2 regions of the Candidatus Pelagibacter sp. HIMB1506 genome follow, and region 2 is predicted to be linked to the other one. Evidence: riboswitches for the same ligand, from Rfam matches in the RefSeq annotation. Region 2 holds a riboswitch; the other holds the start of a gene.
What was found. A riboswitch is a leader RNA that binds a small molecule or an ion and turns the genes downstream of it on or off. The one in region 2 is predicted to bind glycine.
Positions count from the first base shown of each region.

Region 1: another riboswitch for glycine. It lies ahead of ACTTA8_RS07900 (malate synthase G); the one in region 2 lies ahead of gcvT (glycine cleavage system aminomethyltransferase GcvT).

Region 1 covers NZ_JBNAIS010000001.1:1,474,292-1,482,506, forward strand. The annotation lists gene dnaX (DNA polymerase III subunit gamma/tau) at 60-1,709, shown strand; gene ACTTA8_RS07890 (YbaB/EbfC family nucleoid-associated protein) at 1,702-2,019, shown strand; gene recR (recombination mediator RecR) at 2,023-2,634, shown strand; gene ACTTA8_RS07900 (malate synthase G) at 2,609-4,783, opposite strand; glycine riboswitch at 4,863-4,950, opposite strand; gene ACTTA8_RS07905 (acetyl-CoA carboxylase carboxyltransferase subunit alpha) at 5,055-6,149, shown strand; gene secA (preprotein translocase subunit SecA) at 6,153-8,215, opposite strand, start outside.
Region 2 covers NZ_JBNAIS010000001.1:877,242-885,456, reverse strand. The annotation lists gene ACTTA8_RS04845 (YjbE family putative metal transport protein) at 1-454, opposite strand, end outside; gene ACTTA8_RS04840 (tetratricopeptide repeat protein) at 538-1,029, opposite strand; gene ACTTA8_RS04835 (5-oxoprolinase subunit PxpA) at 1,029-1,802, opposite strand; gene ACTTA8_RS04830 (allophanate hydrolase subunit 1) at 1,831-2,508, shown strand; gene ACTTA8_RS04825 (biotin-dependent carboxyltransferase family protein) at 2,498-3,439, shown strand; gene ACTTA8_RS04820 (DMT family transporter) at 3,439-4,311, shown strand; glycine riboswitch at 4,343-4,432, shown strand; gene gcvT (glycine cleavage system aminomethyltransferase GcvT) at 4,511-5,611, shown strand; gene gcvH (glycine cleavage system protein GcvH) at 5,611-5,991, shown strand; gene gcvP (aminomethyl-transferring glycine dehydrogenase) at 5,991-8,215, shown strand, end outside.

The sequences.
Region 1 (8,215 bases), 600 kb from region 2:
ATCTTAACGGAAGCAGTCGTAGAGACAGTTATTCAGGTTCTAGTCTCCTTAAAAAATTTATGAATAACAATTCAAAAGTACTAGCTCTTAAATATAGACCTCAAATATTTGATGATCTTATTGGTCAAGAAGTTGTTGCTGAAACAATTATAAATTCAATAAAAGCTGACAAAGTACCTAATGCATATTTGTTTACTGGAATTAGAGGGATTGGAAAAACTACAACCGCAAGAATTGTAGCAAAAGCTCTTAATTGTAAAAATGGTATCGATGAATTATGTAAAGATAATTTCTGTGAGAATTGTGAGTCTATAATTAGTTCAAGCCATATTGATGTAATGGAAATAGATGCAGCCAGTCACACCGGAATTGATAACATACGTGAGCTTATAGAATTTTCAAGATATGCTCCAACATCAGCAAAATATAAAATTTTTATAATTGACGAAGTGCATATGTTGAGCAAACAAGCTTTTGCTGGTTTATTAAAAACATTAGAAGAGCCCCCCTCATACTTAAAATTTATATTTGCAACAACAGATATTAAAAAAATTCCTGTAACGATAGTATCCAGATGCCAAAGGTTTGATTTATCAAGAATCAAATCATCAGAATTATTAGAATTTATAAAAAAAATTAAAGATAAAGAAAACGGGAAAGTTACTGATGACGCTCTAAAATTAATTGTAAAAATATCTGAAGGCTCAGTAAGAGATGCATTATCTCTATTAGATAGAGCATTATTGAGTTTAGATAATGATAAAGAACTAGATTTAAATTCTGCTCAGAAGATTTTTGGTTATTTTGATAAATCACAATTAATTGATTTATTTGAATTAATATTGAGAGGAGAAGAAGAAAAGGTAATAAAAATTTACAGAAAAATATATGATCAAGGAGTTGAACCAAAAATATTTTTAAATGATTTTTTAGAGCTGTTATACTACTTTAAAAATATAAATTCTCTAACTTTAGAAAGCACAAATTTTTCTCTTAATGATGAAGAATTTAATAAAATAAAAAACATTTCTAATCAAATCCAACCAGAAGTATTAATTTTATTTTGGCAATTTTCTATCAAGTCGTTAGAAGAATTAGATATTGTATCAAATCAAAATTTATCAATTGAGATGTTTTTGATTAGATTAATGCACTTAAGTTCTGTAAAACAAACTAAAGAAATAGACACTAGACCTACAGAAGAAAATTCAACTAGCAAAATTGAAATAAAAACAGAGGCTAAAATTATTGATCAAATAAAAAATATTTCTCAAGAAGAAAAAAAGAATCCTGAAATACAAACTGAAGTTAAAGCAGAAATTAAAACTCAAATTAATTCTTTTGATGAATTAATTGCTACTTGCACAAGTAAAAGAGAATTAAAACTTAAATTTGAATTAGAGAAAAATGTCAATTTGGTCAAATTTGAAAAAAATAGGATTGAGATTTCATTTAATGACAGCCTAGATAAAGATTTTGTAAAAGATCTTTCCACAAAGCTTTTTGAATGGACAAAAGAAAGATGGATTATCACACTTAGTAAATCAAAAGGAGATCTTTCAATTAGAGAAAAGAAAGAAAATGAAAAAAAAATATTAATTGAAAAAGCTAAACAAACTGAAATTTATAAAAACTTTATGGAAAATTTTCCTGATGCAGAACTGGTAGATGTTAAATCGATAATTAAGGAGGATAAAAATAATGACTGATTTTAATAAAATATTAGACAAAGCAAAAGAACTTGAAGCAAAAATGAAAGAGAGTCAGCAAAAAATTAAAGAGATTAGAGTAGAGGGTATTTCTGGCTCAAATTCAGCAAAAATCGTCTTGGATGGAGAAGGTGAAATGCAATCAATTAAACTATCAGATGAAATAATGAAAGAAGACAAATCAATAATAGAAGATTTAATTGTAGCTGCACATAATAACGCCAAATCACAATTAAAGTCGAAAACATCAGAAGAGATATCAAAAGCTACAGGTGGATTTGGAATACCTGGTTTTAAGTGGCCACTATAGCAGATGCAAAATATTAACGAGATTGAGGAATTAATAAAATTAATTTCAAAGCTTCCAGGTTTAGGACCAAAATCTGCAAAAAGAATTGTTTTAAAACTTATTAATAACCGCGATGAATTAGTAAAACCAATGGCAAATACATTGGCTCAAGTTTATAAAAATGTAACTAGATGTAATTCTTGTGGTTCACTTAAATCAATTTCAACTGGATGTATAAATTGTGAAACTACAAGAAATAAATATTCAAAGATTTGTGTTGTGGAAGATATTGCTGACCAATGGTCGATTGAAAATTCAAATATTTATCAAGGGTATTTTCATATTCTGGGAGGCACCATTTCATCAGTAGGTCAAAGAAAAGAAGATTTACTTGTAAACGCGTTGGTTGAGAGAGTTAATCGAGATAAAATTGAAGAAGTTATATTGGCCACAAGTGCAACTGTTGAAGGTCAAACTACTGCTTATTACATTCAAGATAGTCTAAAAAATTCTAATGTAAAAATTACAAAACTTGCACAAGGGTTACCTGTTGGTGGTGAAATTGAAAGTTTAGACGACGGGACTTTATTTTCTGCTTTTAAAAATCGGTCTAACTTAGTTTCTGATTCAGATTAGACTTTTTAGTAAGTCTATTTAAATGCAGCAAAGGTTCAGTATAACCAGATGGTTGTTCTTTTCCTTTAAACACCAAATCACAAGCAGTTTGAAATGCAATTGAATTTTCAAAGTTATCACTCATTCTTACGTAATTAGAGTTATTTTTATTTTGATCATCTACAATTTTAGCCATGTCTTTAAGAATTTCTACAACTTGAATTTTTGTTGTAATTCCGTGATGTATCCAATTTGCAATATGTTGAGATGAAATTCTAAGTGTAGCTCTATCTTCCATCAAACCCACGTTATTTATATCTGGTACTTTGGAGCACCCAACTCCTTGGTCGATCCATCTGACCACATAACCTAATAAAGTTTGAGCTGAGTTAGAAATTTCTTTATTAATTTCATCCACAGACCAATTTGGTCTATCAGCAGTAGGTATTGTTAAAAGATCATCAAGCTTTGCTTCTTCTCTATTTTTAATTTTTTGTTGTTCATCAAAAATATTTATTTCATGATAATGTAGCGAATGCAAAGCCGCAGCAGTTGGAGATGGAACCCATGCACAATTTGCACCTGCTTTTAAATGTCCAGTTTTTTGCTCCATCATATCTTTCATTTTATCAGGCATTGCCCACATTCCTTTTCCAATTTGAGCTTTTCCAGAAAATCCACATTTTAAACCAATATCAACATTGTTATTTTCATAGGCTGTAATCCATTTTGAAGTTTTCATGTCACCTTTTTTAATCATCGGACCAGCTTCCATAGAGGTGTGCATTTCATCACCAGTTCTGTCTAGAAAACCTGTATTTATAAAGAAAACTCTATTTTTTAACGATCTAATGCACTCTTTTAAATTAGCTGAAGTTCTTCTTTCTTCATCCATTATTCCAATCTTGCAGGTGTATTTTGGCAAACCTAAAACTTCTTCAACTTTTGAGAAAAGCAAATCAGTAAATGTAGTTTCATCTGGTCCATGCATTTTTGGTTTCACAATATAAATAGAACCAGTTCTTGAATTGGTTTTTTTCTTAATATCATGAAGGGCAGCGGCTGTAGTAATGAATGCATCCATTATTCCTTCTGGAACTTCACTACCATCTTTTAAAATTATTGATGGATTAGTCATTAAGTGACCAACATTTCTAACTAGCAGTAAACTTCTTCCATGAAGCTTTAAACCTTTTCCATCTTTTGAAATATAGCTTCTATTAGGATTAAGTTTTCTTTCAAATAATTTTCCTTCTTTTTCAAACTTTGATTTTAGATCACCTTTCATTAGACCTAGCCAATTTCTGTAACAAACAATTTTATCTTCTGCATCTACAGCAGCTACACTATCTTCGTTATCGCATATAGTTGACACCGCAGATTCTAAAATTATGTCACTAATCCCAGCATGATCTTGTTGAGCCGCAAAAGCTCTTGAATCTTTTAAAATTTCTATATGTAAATTGTTATTTTTTAAAATTATAGCAGACGGGTTGTCAGCTTCACCCCTATGACCAATAAACTTATTCTCATCTACCAAATCATATATATCAGCACCTTTTAAAGCTTTAAATTTTCCATACTTAACCGCAAAACTTGTAATTTTTTGCCAACTCAATCCTGCTAATGGAAAATATTTATCTAAAAAATCTCTTCCATATTTTATTACCATCTCACCTCTCAACGGGTCGTATCTTTCAGATACGCTATCTTCTGATTGTTCAATTACATCTGTTCCATACAGACTATCGTATAAGCTCATCCATCTAGCATTAGCTGCATTTAATGCGTATCTCGCATTCATGACTGGTACAACAAGTTGAGGCCCAGCAATACTTGTTATTTCCTCATCAACATTTTGGGTTGATATTTCAAAATCGTCACCTTCTTCTTTCAAATAACCAATTTCTGTTAGAAATTTTTTATAATCTGACAAATTAAATTCATTTCCCTTATTTTTTATATGCCAATTGTCTATTTGTTTTTGTAAGTCTTCTCTAAATTTTATTAATTCTTTATTTTTAGGTGCTAATTCATTGACTGTTTTCTCGAACCCTGACCAAAAATTATCAACAGATAGATCTGTTTCTTTTAATAGCTCGTCGCTAATAAATTGAGAAAGTTTTTCAGATACTTTTAAAGTATTTATATTTATATATTTTTCTTGCATATCACCTAAATTACCCCATCTGTATTTTTGCCTGAGAGTTTTGCTCCTTCGGCGGAATTAATTCTCTTTCCAGAGTGTTATGCAACTATCGGTCCTTTTTACCTGAGAGTTTCCGGGGTGGTTGCTCCTTCGGTGCTAAATCTATTAGTCTCTCCCGATAGCAAAATATGTATCTTCTTCTAGAAAAGAGTCAATTAATAACAATTACACTTTAAATTAAATATCATTTTATTGCCTTTTTTATGAATTAACCATCCGCTATAACCTTATTATGAAAAATTATCTTAATTTTGAAACTGAGATTAAAGATTTAGAGACAGAATTGGAAAAATTAAAAGATCCCTACAATCAAGAGGGATTATCAGAAGTGGATACCCAAAAAATTTCAAAAACACAAGTTGAGTTAGATCAAAAATTAAATGATATATATTCAAACCTAGATCCGTGGCAAACCACCATGGTTGCAAGACATGAAGACAGACCAAAGTCTAAATTTTTCATAGATAATTTATTCGAAGATTTTATTTCTCTATCTGGAGATCGTTATTATGGTGAAGATAAATCTGTACTTACTGGTTTTGCAAAATTTAATGGTCAGTCAGTTTTAGTTATCGGTCAAGAAAAGGGTGAAGATTTGGATAGCAGAATTCAAAGAAATTTTGGGATGATGCGACCTGAGGGTTATAGAAAAACTATTCGTTTAATGAATTTAGCAAATAAATTTAAAATTCCAATTATCTCTTTTATAGACACGCCAGGCGCTTATCCTGGTGTTGGTGCAGAGGAAAGAGGTCAAGCTGAGGCAATAGCAAAATCAATTGAATGTTGCATGGAACTAAAGGTTCCAACTATTGCAATAATTATAGGTGAAGGTGGATCAGGTGGTGCGATTGCATTAGCATCGTCTAACAAAGTTATCATGCTAGAAAATGCTATTTATTCAGTTATATCTCCTGAAGGCTGTGCAACTATATTATGGAGAGATCCAAAAAAAATGCTTGATGCAGCAAAAGCAATGAAGCTTTCCGCAAAAGATTTATTAAAATTAAAAGTTATTGATGAAATAATCCCAGAACCTTTAGGTGGTGCTCACAGGGATAGAGACCTGATGCTTGATAACGTTAGAAAATCTATTTCTACAAATTTAGATCAATACAAAGAAATGACGTCAGAAGATATAATGAATGAAAGAAAAAATAAATTTTTAAAAATTGGAAGAAATGATGGTTTTATGAGCAATGTAGAAGATTTAAGTAATTTGACCATTAAGAAAAATAGTTTTGATAACATTTTCAAATCAAAAAAATTATTATTTGGTATTGGTGTAGGTTTATTATTTTTAGCTTCTTTATTTTTTCTTTTTTAAGAATTACAAAGCTCCATGGCAATGTTTAAACTTCTTGCCTGATCCACAGAAGCAAGGTTCATTTCTTCCCATTTTTTTGGCTTGTGGTTTTGGATTTACTCTTTCCTCATTGGAAGATCTTTCTTCTGTTATAACTTTTAAATTCATTAAAATTGTAACGTAGTCTAATTTTAGTTTTTCTAATAAATTTGAAAATAAATCAAAAGCTTCTTTTTTATATTCAACTAAAGGATCTCTTTGACCGTAAGATCTTAATCCAATCACTTGTCTAAGTTGTTCTAAATATTGTATATGTGATTTCCAATTCAAATCTATTGTTTGCAAAAATATTCTTTTTTCAATTTCTTTTGCATGTTGCTCGTTTAGAACTTTAATTCTTTCATTACGTGTCTCATTAAATTTTGAGGATATTTGCTCTTTCAGTTCATTATCTTTTGCAGAAATCAAACTTTCAAGTTCAGTATCATTAAAACTTTTCCCAACAATTTGCCTAACTTTATTGTTAAATTCATTACTTTTTGGATTAGATAGGTTTTGAATTTTTAATTTTATCAAATCTTCTGATATTTCTTTTAAAAATTCGTCGGAATAATCAAAAATATTTTCACTATTCATTGCATTTTTTCTTTGAGAAAACACAACATGTCTTTGGTCATTTAAAACATTGTCAAATTTGATAAGTGTTTTTCTGATATCAAAATTTCTGGCTTCAACTTTCTGCTGAGCTCTTTCTAATGCTTTGTTGATCCAAGGGTGATCAATACTTTCACCATCTTTTAAACCAAGTTTTTCAAGCATATTATTCATAGATTCTGAGCCAAAAATTCTCATCAAATCATCTTCTAAACTTACATAAAATACAGAACTACCCTCATCTCCTTGTCGTCCAGCTCTTCCTCTTGCCTGATTGTCCACTCTTCTAGACTCCATTCTTTCTGTACCAATTACAAATAAACCACCTAGAGATTTAATTTTTTCTTTATCTATTTTTAACTGATCATCAGGAATTGATCCTTTTTTTCCACCAAGCTGGATGTCAACACCTCTACCAGAAATACTGGTTGTAATTATCAAAGATTTTTCTTTTCCTGCATTTGCAATAATTTCAGCTTCATTTTCATGGTTCTTTGCATTTAAAACTACGTGTTTAATATTTTTTTCATTTAATAATTTAGAATAAACTTCAGACTTGTTGATACTAGATGTGAAAACTAAAATTGGTTGACCAATTTCATGTTTTTCAATGATCTTATTAATTATTGCATCATTTTTTTCTTTTTCAGTTCTAAAGATTAAATCATTATAGTCCTTTCGGATCATTTCTTTATTTGTTGGGATTACAACTACTGAAAGATTATATATCTCAAAAAATTCCTCAGACTCTGTTACTGCAGTACCGGTACAACCTGATATTTTATTGTATAGTTTAAAATAATTTTGATAGGTAATAGATGCTAAAGTTTGATTTTCAGCTTGTATCTGAATTTTTTCTTTAGCTTCAAGAGCCTGATGAAGTCCATCTCCAAATCTTCTTCCCTCTAAAATTCTACCAGTCAACTCGTCTATGATTTTAAGAATTCCATCTTTTACTATGTAATCTTTTCCTTTTTCAAATAAATGGTTTGCACGAAGTGCTTGATTTACGTGGTGAACTAAATGAAGGTTTTCTGGGTCATAAAAATTATCATTTTTTAGGATACCTGAATTAGAAAAAAGTTTTTCAACATTATTAATACCCTCGTTTGTTAAAAGTATACTTTTTTCTTTCTCATCTATTTCAAAATCTTTATTATTTAAAATTTTAACAAGTTTATCTATTGCTAGATATTGAGCAGTTTTATCTTCCGCAGCTCCAGAAATTATAAGTGGAGTTCTTGCTTCATCAATTAAACAGGAATCTATTTCATCTACAATTGAAAATGCATGAGATCTTTGAACCATCTCTTTTTGAGAAAACTTCATGTTGTCTCTTAGATAATCAAATCCTAATTCACTGTTGGTTGCATAAGTAATGTCACAATTGTAGTTTTTCTTTCTTTCCAGATCATCTTGGTCATTATTTATAA
Region 2 (8,215 bases):
CACCAGTAAGAACGACCGATAGGACAAGACCAAAAATCATATAGCCAAAATATCCTTGAGCTGCAGCAACAACACCTATAACATTGTCAAAACTAATCATCAGATCAGCAAATAGCACTTTACCTATACTATTTATGTACGATGGTTGTTTTGTTTTTTTAACTGAAGGTTTTATATTTTTTATATCAACAAGATCTTTTCTTAAGTCATTAACTATCCATACCAGCAATAATCCACCTAAAATTTTTATAAAATAAAATTCAAATAAAAAAGTAGCAAAGATTGCAAAAAAGATTTTAAAAACAAACGCTCCAATTACACCCCATAAAATAATTTGTTTTCTATTTTTGGGTACAAAATTTGATGCAATAGAACCAACTATCACAGCATTATCTGCTGTTAAGATAATAGTGATAAAAATAATTTGGGTTAGGATTATGAGCTCTTCAATCAAGATGTCTAATTATTATTTCAATTTAACAAGATTGCAATCAAAGAATAAAAAAAAGCGGTCAAAACATTTGACCGCCTAATAAATTAGTATTTAGATTTCTTTGTTCCTTCTATTATTTCTTTTAACTCGTTGTATTCTTCACAGTTACAAGCTTCCAATACTTTAAGTCTTTCTTTAGCTAAATCCATTCTATTTGTAGCAACATATAATTCACCTAGATACTCGTTTATTCCAATATGGTCTGGTTTGATTGCTAGGCCTTGAAGATAATATTTTTCTCCATTTTCAAAATCACCAAGTTTTCTTGTTGTAAAACCAAGATAGTTAAGTGTATCCGCTTGAATTGGTTTTTTATCGTTTGATTTTAGAAGAAGTTTTTGAGCTTTTTCATATCTCTTTTTAGCTTTTTCTAATTTGCCTTTTTTTTCATATTTTTTTGCAGCTTTAACATGAGTAACTGCTTTATCGTAATCTGATTTTACTTTCTTAGGTGTTGAGTCAGAACTGCTACCTGCTGACATTGCATTGGAAGCAAATAAAACAAATATCAAAGTAATAAATATTTTTTTAATCATTATAAAAATTTCTCCATTTGGCTTAAAGGTTTTAAGTTTAGTCCATTTTCAATTAAATTTTCTTTAATTGACTTTGCTGTTGCAAGCGAACTATCATTATCTCCATGTATGCACACAGAGTCGATTTCACAAGGTATTTGCTTTCCACTGTGACAATTCAGTGCCTGATTTTTTACCATACTCAATACATGTTTTTTAGCTTCTTCAGGGTCAGTAATTAATGCATGTGATTTTTTTCTAGAAACTAAATTTCCATCATCTTCATAGGTTCTATCTGCAAAAATTTCACAGGCAATTTTCATATCTAATTTTTTAGCTGATTGTTCCATTTTAGAACCAGTAGGTACTAAATAAATCAAATCTCTACTTATTTCATTGATCGCTTTTGCTAATGTAGTTGCTAGATCAATATCCTCACACGCCATATTATTTAATGCTCCATGTGGTTTTATATGAGTAACATTTTCTCCATGATCCTGAGCAATCTTTTGTAAAATTTCATATTGATCAATAATTAATTTTCTAACTTCTTCAGGTGCAAGGTCCATTCTTTGTCTTCCAAAATTTTCTGGGTCATTGAATGATGGATGAGCACCAATGCTTACACCATTTTTTTTTGATATTTGAACCACTTGGTTCATAGATTCTTCATCACCGGCGTGAAATCCACATGCAACGTTAGCAGAATTTACTATATCGAGTAAATCTGGATCATATTTATTTGAATGGTGTTTTGATTTTTCACCTAAATCACAATTTATATTAATTTCCATAGTTCTAATTGTTGAAGTATAACATGCCATGATAAAAAATATATCAAATCTTGGTGACGCAGCTGTTTATTGCGATTTTGGTATAGAGGTAAATAAATCAGTTAACTCTGAAGTAATAAAATATTTTAAAGCTTTAAAAAAAGAGAATGTTGAAAGTATAAATAATCTTACTCCTTCTTATAATAAATTAATAGTTTCTTACGACCTTAGAAAAACAAACTTTAAAGAAGTTAAAAAATTAATTGAAAATTTAAATGTTAATGAAACTGAAGATGACAATAGCACTAAAATTGAAATTCCTGTTTGTTGTGATGATCAATTTTCTCTTGATATAAAAAGATTAGAAGAAAAATTAAATATCAGTCGAGATAAAATTTTAGAAAATTTTTTTAGTAAGGAATATTTTTGTTATATGACAGGATTTATTGCTGGTATGCCATTTTTAGGTGATTTGGATGAAAATATGAGAGTGCCAAGATTAGAAACACCAAGAGTAAAAGTCCCAAAAGGATCAGTTGCTTTAACCGAACAATTTGCAAATATTTATACATTTGAAAGCCCTGGAGGATGGAACATACTTGGCAATACACCTGTAGATGTTTTTGATAATTCAAAAGAATTAGAGCCAAATTTAATAAATCCTGGCGATATAGTAGTTTTTAAACAAATAAATCTTGAAAAATATAATAGTTATAATGACAAATAATTTCGAAATTATAAGAGCCGGAGTAAACACAACCTTTCAGGACCAAGGAAGAAATAATTTATATCATATAGGAATTCCATTTAGTGGAGCGATGGATAATAGAAATTATAGTTTAGCTAACAAGCTGGTAGATAATAAATTAAATTCGCCAGTTATAGAATTTGCATACCAAGGACCACATATAAAATATTATGGAGATAAAATTAATATTGCAGTTACAGGTGATGTTATTTTTAAAATTATTAAAGGTGGTACAGAAATTGATGGTAATTGTTATGAGAGTTATCAAATTGAAAGTGGAGATGAAATTAATCTAATCTCAACAAATAAGTCAATTTATGGATATTTAGCAGTTGGTGGAGAATTAGATTTAAAATTTCAATGGAATAGTTGTTCGATAAATACCAAGGCAAATATTGGATCAAATAATGGAAAAAAATTAGAGAACGGTCAAAAAATAAATATCCTAAATATTAATTCAGACCAAAGTAAAAAAAAGACTAACTGTATAAATTCTAAAGTTGAAAATATTAGAGTAATAAAAGGACCAAACTTTGATTATTTTTCTGATGAAGGAAAAAAGATATTTTTTGAAAAAGAATTTTCTGTGTCAAAACTTTCAGATAGAATGGGAATGAGATTAGAAGGTCCAAAAATTGAAAATATTGTAAATACCAACATTAAATCAGAAGGGTTGTTAAAAGGAGTCATCCAAGTACCAGCAGATGGAAACCCAATTATTATGCTTTCAGACCATGGTACTATTGGAGGATATCCAAAAATTGGTGTGGTAGCTAGTGTTGATTATGATCGATTGGTACAAATATCACCTGGCTCAAAAATCAAATTTAAAGAGATAAATTTATCTGATGCTGAAACTTTATTTAAATTGTATGAGATGGATACTCAGAACTTACTCAATCAAATATAATGAATATTATTAGAAAATTTCCAGGGCCTTTTTTAATTTTCTTAGGTGCGTGTAGTCTTAGTTTTGGAGGTTTGATTGTTAAGTCATTTGAAGGGGCAACTCTTTGGCAAATATTATTTTGGAGAACAGTATTTTTCCTTATTGTAATTAGCTTGTACTTAGTTTTAACTTATAAAAAACAAGTATTTAGATCCTTTTATAATTTAGGATTTCCTGGTTTCTTTGGTGGATTTATTTTATCACTCGGTTTTAGTGGCTATGTATTTGCGATGTATAACACAACAGTTGCTAATGCTAATTTTATTATTCAAACACAAACAATCTTCCTAGCAATATTTGGTTATTTTTTTTTAAAAGAAAAAATTTCAGCAATCACTCTGACTTCAATAATTCTTGCAATTTCAGGAATACTTCTAATGGTTGGAAGCTCTTTATCTCCAGGTCAAATGTCTGGAAATATTGCAGCTTTCATAATGCCAATATCATTTGCTACTTTAATTTTAGTTGTAAGAAAATATCCAACTGTTGATATGGTTCCTGCTCAATTTGTTGCAGGAGTTTTTGCTTTGTTAATTGGTTATCTAATGTCAGAAAAAATAATGATATCTCCAAACGATATCTTTTTAGGATTTTTAGCTGGGTTTTTACAATTAGGATTAGGTTTTATATTTATTACTATCGGAGCTCAAAGAACACCATCAGCAATGGTTGGAATCATAATGTTAACAGAAGCAGTACTAGGTCCTTTATGGGCGTGGTTGTTTATAAATGAACAACCGCCTTTCATAGTGATAATTGGAGGATCAATAGTTATTTTTGCAGTTTTACTTCAATTTTACAATTTATATACATCAGAAAAAAAAGCGATCTAATAACATTTGACATTAAACAGTATTTATTAGAATATTTGTTAACGGGAGAGATCACAAACATTGTGACACCGAAGGAGCAACCGCCCAGGAAACTCTCAGGTAAAAGGACCGTATTATATTAACTCTGGAAAGAGATTGAATTCTCGCCGAAGGAGTAAAACTCTCAGGCAAAAATACAGATGGGTACGACAGAGTTAGTATGGGAAAAAAAACATCTTTAAACAAACTTCATCAAGATAACCAAGCTAAATTTGTAGAATTTGCTGGATATGAAATGCCCATACAATACAGCAAAGGAATTGTTGAAGAACATAAATTTACAAGATCAAATGCAGGTATTTTTGATGTGTCTCATATGGGTCAATTATTTATTTATGGCGAAGAAGATTTAACTGCTGATCTTGAAAAAATTTTTCCACTTGATTTAAAAAATTTGAAACAAAACTGTTCTAAATATAGTTTTTTAATGAATGATAGTGCAGGAATTCATGATGATTTGATAATCACTAAAATTGAAAAAGGATATTTAATTATTTTAAACGCAGCATGCAAAGACAATGATTTTAAAATTTTATCAGATTTACTTAAAAGTAAATATGAAATGGTTCTTGATGATCAAAGAGCATTAATTGCAATCCAGGGTCCAAAGTCAGTTGAGATTTTAAACAATATAATAGAGGGTGTTGAAAAACTTAATTTTATGACAGGGAACTGGTTTGATTATAAAGATCAGAAAGTTTTTGTAACAAGATCTGGATACACAGGAGAAGATGGTTTTGAAGTATCTATTAATAACGATTTAGCTGAGGTATTTACTCAGAATTTGATGGAAAAAGGAGCACAACTTATAGGACTTGGGGCAAGAGATACCTTGAGATTAGAGGCTGGATTGTGCTTATATGGACATGAACTTGATACTGAAAAAACACCAATTGAAGCAAACTTAAAGTGGGCGATTTCTAAAGAGAGAATTTCAAATGGTGGATTTGTTGGTTCTGATAAAATTATGAGAGAAATACAAGAAGGTACCTCTAAAATTAGAATTGGGATTAAGCCAGAAGGAAGATTGATTGCCAGAGAAAAAACTAAAATCTTTGATGAGTCAGAAAAACTTATTGGCGAGATTACCAGTGGAACCTTTGGTCCGAGTGTAAATGGCCCAATAGCAATGGGCTACATTGATAAAGAGTTTTCTAAAGTCGATACAAAAATTTTACTTGAAGTAAGAGGAAAAAAACATCCTGCAAGTGTTTGTGGGTTACCATTTTATAAAAAAAGTTACGTGAAAGGAGCAAACTAATGAGTGAGGTTAAATTTTCAAAAGAGCACGAGTGGATTACAGTGGAAGGCGATGTTGCTACCATTGGAATTACAAAACATGCAACAGAAATGTTAGGAGATATTGTTTTTGCTGAGTTACCTGAAAAAGGTTCAAGCGTTGAAAAAGACGGAACAGCAGGAGTAGTTGAGTCAACTAAAGCTGCAAGTGATGTTTATACTCCAGTAAGTGGTGAAGTAGTAGATACCAACCAAGCCATAGTAGATGATCCTGCTAAGATTAACGAAGACCCTGAGGGATCAGCTTGGTTTTTTAAACTTAAATTAAAAGATAGTTCAGAAATGGACAGCTTAATGAACAAAGAAGAATATGATAAATTTGCAAAGGAGAGTGCTAGCTAATGTTACATAATTCACAAAAAGACTTTTTAAAAAGACACATTGGCCCTTCAGAAGAAGATCAAAATAAAATGCTGAAGGAGCTTAATTATAATTCATTAGACGATTTAATAAAAAGTACAGTTCCAGAAAAGATACAATTGAAAGATGGATTAAATATAGGAGAGTCTAACTCTGAATATGAAGCATTAAGAAAATTGAAAGCGATTTCAAAAAAAAATCAAATTTATTCAAATTTTATTGGTATGGGTTACTATGGAACTTACACTCCATATGTAATTTTAAGAAATATTTTAGAAAATCCAGGTTGGTACACTTCTTATACTCCTTATCAGCCTGAAGTAGCGCAAGGAAGATTAGAAATGCTTCTAAACTTTCAACAAATGATTGTTGATTTCACAGGTATGGATATTGCAAATGCATCGTTGCTTGATGAAGGAACAGCAGCTGCAGAAGCTATGGGATTAAGTCATAGATTAAACAAAAAAGATAGCAATTTAGTTTTTGTTTCAGAAAATTGTCATCCACAAACAATTGATGTAATTCAAACAAGAGCAGAACCAATGGGATTAAAAGTACTTGTTGGTAATGAAGATAAAGTATTGGATCAACTTAAAGAGGATTTGGTTTGTGGAATTCTTCAATACCCTGGAACTTTAGGAGACATTAAAGATCCAAGTGAAGCCATTAGTAAAATCCATAAAAAAAATGGAAAAGCCGTATTAGTTTCTGATTTATTAGCTTTAGCGCTACTTAAAACACCAAGAGAATTAGGTGCTGATATTGCAGTTGGAAGTTCACAAAGGTTTGGAATACCAATGGGTTATGGCGGACCTCATGCAGCTTTCTTTGCAACTAAAGATGAATTTAAAAGATCTATGCCAGGAAGAATTATTGGTGTGTCAGTAGATAGACATGGAAATAAAGCTTACAGATTATCACTTCAAACAAGAGAGCAACATATTAGAAGAGATAAAGCGACAAGTAACATTTGTACTGCTCAAGCATTGTTAGCAATTGTTTCAGCTGCATATGCTATTTACCACGGTCCAGATGGAATAAAAACTATTGCAGAAAGAGTTTCTCAATTAGCTAAAAATTTTGCAGATAAATTAAAACAATCTGGATATGAAATTTATTCAGATCATTTCTTTGATACAGTTACAATTGTAACAAAAGATAAAACTGATCAAATCTATAAAAATGCTTTAGATCAAAAAGTAAACATTAGGAGAGTAAATTCTGAAATGTTGGCTGTTTCTTTTGATGAAAAGAAAAATGTTTATAGAGTAAATCAATTGTTGAAAATTTTTAATGCAGCTGAGTCGATTAAAAGAGAAGATCCAACAGTAAGTTTACCAAATTTACCAAAAAATTTATTAAGAACTTCAAAATATTTAGAACATCCTGTTTTTAATTCATATCATTCAGAAACCGAGATGCTTAGATATTTAAAAAAACTAGAAGATAAAGATATAGCTCTTAATAGAACTATGATTGCACTTGGATCATGTACTATGAAATTAAATGCTACTGCAGAAATGATTCCTATTTCATGGAGGGAGTTAGCGGAACCTCATCCGTTTGTACCTGTAGAGCAGATGGAAGGGTATAGAGCTTTATTCACTGATCTTAAAAATTGGTTAAGATCAATTACAGGTTTTTCTGGAGTTTCACTTCAACCAAATGCAGGTGCTCAAGGAGAATATGCGGGGTTAATGGTAATTAGAAAATATCATTTAGATAGAGGCGAAGAAAATAGAAATATATGTTTAATTCCAAGCTCAGCACATGGAACAAATCCTGCTAGTGCACAAATGGTTGGAATGAAAGTTGTAGTTGTTGATTGTGACAAAGAAGGAAATGTTGATTTTGAAGATTTGAAAAAAAAAGCAGAAGCAAATTCTGAAAATCTTGGAGCATTAATGGTTACATATCCTTCTACTCACGGTGTATTTGAAGAAAAAATTACAGATATATGTGAACTTATACATAAACACGGTGGTCAAGTATACATGGATGGTGCAAATTTAAATGCACTTGTTGGAATAGCAAGACCTGGAAATTTTGGTCCAGATGTTTGTCATATAAATTTACACAAAACATTCTGTATTCCACATGGTGGTGGAGGACCAGGAATGGGTCCAATTGCATGTAAAAGACATTTGCAAGTTTATTTACCTAATCATCCAGTTGTTAAAGATTGTGGACCTGCTACAGGAATAGG